DNA from 2 places in the Neorhizobium turbinariae genome. Region 2 is predicted to be linked to the other one. Evidence: riboswitches for the same ligand, from Rfam matches in the RefSeq annotation. Region 2 holds a riboswitch; the other holds the start of a gene.
What was found. Region 2 has a riboswitch for S-adenosylmethionine ahead of metA (homoserine O-acetyltransferase MetA). Riboswitches for the same ligand answer to the same signal wherever they lie in the genome.
Positions count from the first base shown of each region.

Region 1: another riboswitch for S-adenosylmethionine. It lies ahead of M0654_RS09675 (O-succinylhomoserine sulfhydrylase); the one in region 2 lies ahead of metA (homoserine O-acetyltransferase MetA).

Region 1 is NZ_JALPRY010000010.1:218,276-220,670, reverse strand. Features, by position in the region: gene apaG (Co2+/Mg2+ efflux protein ApaG) at 1-226, opposite strand, end outside; gene M0654_RS09675 (O-succinylhomoserine sulfhydrylase) at 384-1,568, opposite strand; SAM riboswitch at 1,614-1,692, opposite strand; gene M0654_RS09670 (2'-deoxycytidine 5'-triphosphate deaminase) at 1,776-2,395, shown strand, end outside.
Region 2 is NZ_JALPRY010000016.1:220,345-222,739, reverse strand. Features, by position in the region: gene M0654_RS15425 (GGDEF domain-containing protein) at 1-647, opposite strand, end outside; SAM riboswitch at 905-982, shown strand; gene metA (homoserine O-acetyltransferase MetA) at 1,053-1,973, shown strand; gene M0654_RS15415 (vWA domain-containing protein) at 1,983-2,395, shown strand, end outside.

The DNA.
Region 1 (2,395 bases), on a different contig from region 2:
GCTGCGGTTGCTCACCCACCACGCCCGGTCCATCGATCTCGTCGACGATGCCGTTCTGGTCGGTGATGTTCCAGTAGCGATGCACGAGCTTGACAGTGAGCGGCGAGTGGTTCTCGATCACGATCCGGTAGCCCCAGACATACCGGCTGTCTTCCGGGCAGGATTGCTCCTCCAGGTAATAGGGCTCGACCGAAACCTCGATATCTCTTGTGCGGGCGCGATACATGTTGCACCTCAACGGAACTCAGCTACGCGATATTGTACGCAAGCGATAAAAGGTCAAGAAATCTTGCCGCTTGGGGCGGGCAGCCCCCCGCATTCTTGATCTTAAGGGTAATCGATAGGGTGAATCCTTCACGGATCCACCCTATGAGGCTGCGGCGTCAGGCGCCGACCTTGGCAAGCGCCTGGGCGAAATCTTCCAGGAGATCGTCGGTGTCCTCGATGCCCGCCGACAGGCGAACGGTGCCAGCCGAAATGCCGAGTTCGGCACGGGCTTCTTCGCTCAGGTTCTTGTGTGTCGTGGTCGCCGGATGGGTAATCAGGCTGCGCGTATCGCCAAGGTTGTTGGAGATCGTCACGACGTCGAGCGCGTTCTGCAGCTTGAAGGCTGCTTCCTTGCCGCCCTTCAGCTCGAAGCAGACGAGCGTCGAGCCACCCTTCATCTGCCTGGCGATGATGTCGGCCTGCGGATGGTCTGCACGGCCCGGATAGATAACCTTGGCGACCTGCTTCTGGTCAGCCAGGAAGTCGGCGATCTTGGCCGCATTGGCCGCCTGCTGCTTGACGCGCAGCGGCAGCGTCTCGACGCCCTTGAGCAGCGTCCAGGCATTGAATGGCGACATGGCCGGGCCGGTATGGCGGAAATAGTCGCTCAGGTTCTCGTCGATCCAGGCCTTGTCCGACAGCACGATGCCACCGAGGCAACGGCCCTGGCCGTCGATATGCTTGGTCGCGGAATAAACCACGATATGGGCGCCGAGTTCGAGCGGCTTCTGGAAGAGCGGCGTTGCGAACACGTTGTCTACCACCACCTTCGCGCCGATCTGGTTGGCGAGCTTGGCAACACCGGCAATATCGACCACTTCGAGCGTCGGGTTGGTCGGGCTTTCCAGGAAGAACACCTTGGTCTTCGGCGTGATCGCCTTTTCCCAGTTTTCGAGCGATCGCCCGTCAACGAGCGTACATTCGATGCCGTATTTCGGCGCCAGCGTTTCCACCACCCAGCGGCACGAGCCGAACAGGGCGCGGGCGGCAACGATATGGTCGCCGGCCTTCAGCTGGCAAAGGATGGCGGCGCTGACGGCGGCCATGCCGGATGCCGTGGCGCGGGCGTCCTCGGCACCTTCCAGCATGCACATGCGCTTTTCGAACATGTCATTGGTGGGGCTGCCGTAGCGGGCGTAGATGAAACCTTCCGTCTCGCCCTTGAAACGGGCTTCCGCCGCTTCGGAGGTCTCGTAGACGAAACCCTGCGTCATGTAGATCGCTTCGGACATTTCGCCGAACTGCGAGCGGAGTGTTCCCCCGTGAACGAGCTGGGTCGCCGGGCGCCATTTGTTTGTCATGCTGGTCCTCATTCCAAAACAAAAAAACCGGCCGCAAAAAGCAGACCGGTTTCGCACCCGGTCCTTTTAGCCACTTATTTAACGTGGCTGCAAGCCGACCGGCCAAATCACCACGGGATAAGATTGCCATAGCGCCGTGGGCCGCTTGCGTCAATGGCAAGCATTTGGTTTTGTCGGCCCCTGAAAATATGGGAGCCAAGGGTGAGCATGATGGCTCGGACAACGGGAATTCTGGCCGACCGCGCGGTTGCGGAACTGTTTGAAACGAAGCGGTTGATTGCCGAGAAGGAACTGGATCGCGACCAGATCCAGCCGGCAAGCCTCGACCTGCGCCTGGGCGCCAAGGCATTCCGCGTGCGTGCGAGCTTCATGCCGGGCCCGAACAGCCTCGTCTCGGACAAGCTCGACCGGCTGAGCCTGCATGTGATCGACCTGTCGGAAGGCGCGGTGCTTGAAACCGGCTGTGTCTACATAGTGCCGTTGATGGAGCGTCTCGACCTGCCGGCCAACATGTCGGCCTCTGCAAACCCCAAAAGCTCCACCGGCCGCCTCGACATCTTCACCCGTGTCATCACCGATTACGCGCAGGAGTTCGACAAGATCCCGGCCGGTTATTGCGGCCCTCTCTACCTCGAGATCTCGCCGCGCACCTTCCCGATCGTCGTGCGTCGCGGTTCGCGCCTGTCGCAGATCCGCTTCCGCATCGGCAACGCGCTCCTCAGCGAGCCGGATCTCCTGCAACTCCACAATGACGAAACGCTGGTGGCGTCGGCAAAGCCGAACATCTCCGGCGGCGGCATTGCGCTGTCGATCGACCTTGCTGGCGA
Region 2 (2,395 bases):
TCGTCACGGTATCTTTCAATCGCTGACGATGCGGTAGCCGCCAAAGCGGTGAACGGGAAGAACATGCAAACGGTGATCGTGGTAACATGCACCGCGAGATTATAGGCAGAGTGGGCGAAGTCACCTAAATCATCGCTCAGATCGGTGAAGAACGTGAAAAACACCGCCCGCAGCACGGAATCGAATATCACAAGGACAGTCGAAACTAAGAGCGCGATATCAACAGGCCGGGTCGCTCGGGTGATAGCCGCCCAAACAGCGTGTACTAGGAGGAGAGCGAAGCCCACATCGGTCACGAATAGCTGTGCCTTCAGGCTTCCCAAGGTGAAGACAGAATACGCCAAGACGATTGTGTATGCGACTACGAATGCCAAACGTTCCCGCCGGGATTGAGGGGCGGCGAAATGGGTTAGCAGCCCACCGGCGTAACAGTAGGCTGCCCCGATAAAGACAAGGCCGGACGAGAACGCATCGAATGATGGCTCGATCGAGAATGTTGATAAAACGAAGCCTAAGGCAGTTTGGGCGAACCCAGCGCTCCACTGCCACGAGGGTGTGATCTTCAGCTGCCAAAGCAAAAGAAAGGCGAGCGAGACGATTGTGAAGAGGGCTGGAGGGATAAAAATAATGATATTGCCCGTCTCCATCGTAGACGCCGCCCCCCAACAACAGAACAATGTATGCAACCTTTAAGAGTGCAGATATTAAATTCCTCTGAACGGCGTTAGGGTGTGGGTAACAAGGATTGGAGGGCCAGTAGAGAGAGGACCTCGGGCGCGAAAGGCTTTGCTTTGAATGACCATGGCGGTATCGGCCCATCCGCTCTGGATCTGAGTAGCCAGTTTCGGCTCTTTGGAAGATTTCGCTGCCATTGACGCGCGCGATAGCAAGGCTTATTTGAGCAACTGTGTTTTGTGGTGATTTGGCCGGCCGGCTTGCAGCCACGTTAAAAAAGTCGCTAAAGGGCCGCGAGAAGATGACACCCAGTACATCCTTTTCCGGACCGGTCGCGATTTCGTCGCCGCCGGTTTTATTTTTTGTTGGGTTCAGCCATGCCGATCAAGATTCCAGATACGCTTCCCGCCTTCAGCACCCTTGTTTCGGAAGGGGTGCGGGTGATGACCGAAACCGTCGCCGTGCGGCAGGATATCCGTCCGTTGCAGATCGGGCTTCTCAATCTCATGCCCAACAAGATCAAGACCGAGATCCAGATCGCGCGTTTGGTCGGAGCATCGCCGCTGCAGGTGGAGCTGTCGCTCGTCCGTGTCGGCGGCCACAAGGCCAAGAACACGTCGGAAGAGCATCTGCTGTCGTTCTATGAGACCTGGGACGAGGTCAAGCACCGCAAGTTCGATGGCTTCATCATCACTGGCGCGCCGATCGAGACGCTTCCCTTCGAAGAGGTCACCTATTGGGATGAGATGAAGCAGATCTTCGACTGGACCGTCACCAACGTGCATTCGACCATGAATGTCTGTTGGGGCGCGATGGCGGCGATCTACCACTTCCACGGCGTGCCGAAATATGAGTTGAAGGAAAAGGCGTTTGGCGTGTACCGCCACCGCAATCTTGCTCCGTCATCCGTCTATCTCAACGGCTTTTCGGACGACTTCCAGGTGCCCGTTTCGCGCTGGACCGAGGTGCGTCGCGCTGATGTCGAAAAGGTGCCCGACCTCGAGATCCTGATGGAATCCGACGAGATGGGCATCTGCCTCGTGCATGAGAAGGCCGGCAAACGCCTCTACATGTTCAACCACGTCGAATACGACTCCACCTCGCTCGCCGACGAATATTTCCGCGACGTCAATGCCGGCATCCCGATCAAGATGCCGCATGACTATTTCCCGCATAACGATGACACGCTGACGCCCTTGAACCGCTGGCGCAGCCATGCGCATCTTCTGTTCGGCAACTGGATCAACGAGATCTACCAAACCACGCCATACGATCTGGAGAAGATCGGCACGGAGTAAGGCGGCCGCATGTTCATTCCGTTTTTCCTTCAGCTTCGGGATGCGAAGATACCCGTGACGCTGCGGGAATTCCTGGCGCTCCTCGAAGGGCTGGAAGAGGGACTGGCAGATTTTGATGTCGAAGCCTTCTATTTCCTCGCCCGCTCCGCGCTGGTGAAGGACGAGCGGCATATCGACAGGTTCGATCAGGTGTTCTCCTCCTATTTTCGCGGCGTCGAAGCCGTGTCCGGAGCGCCGGGTGTCGATGTGGCCGAGCTTCCGGAGGAATGGCTGCGCAAGCTTGTCGAAAAGCACCTGACGGACGAGGAAAAGAAGCTCGTCGAATCACTTGGCGGGTTCGAGAAGCTCATGGAGACGCTGAAGAAGCGGCTCGAAGAGCAGAAGGGGCGCCACCAGGGCGGCTCCAAATGGATTGGCACGGG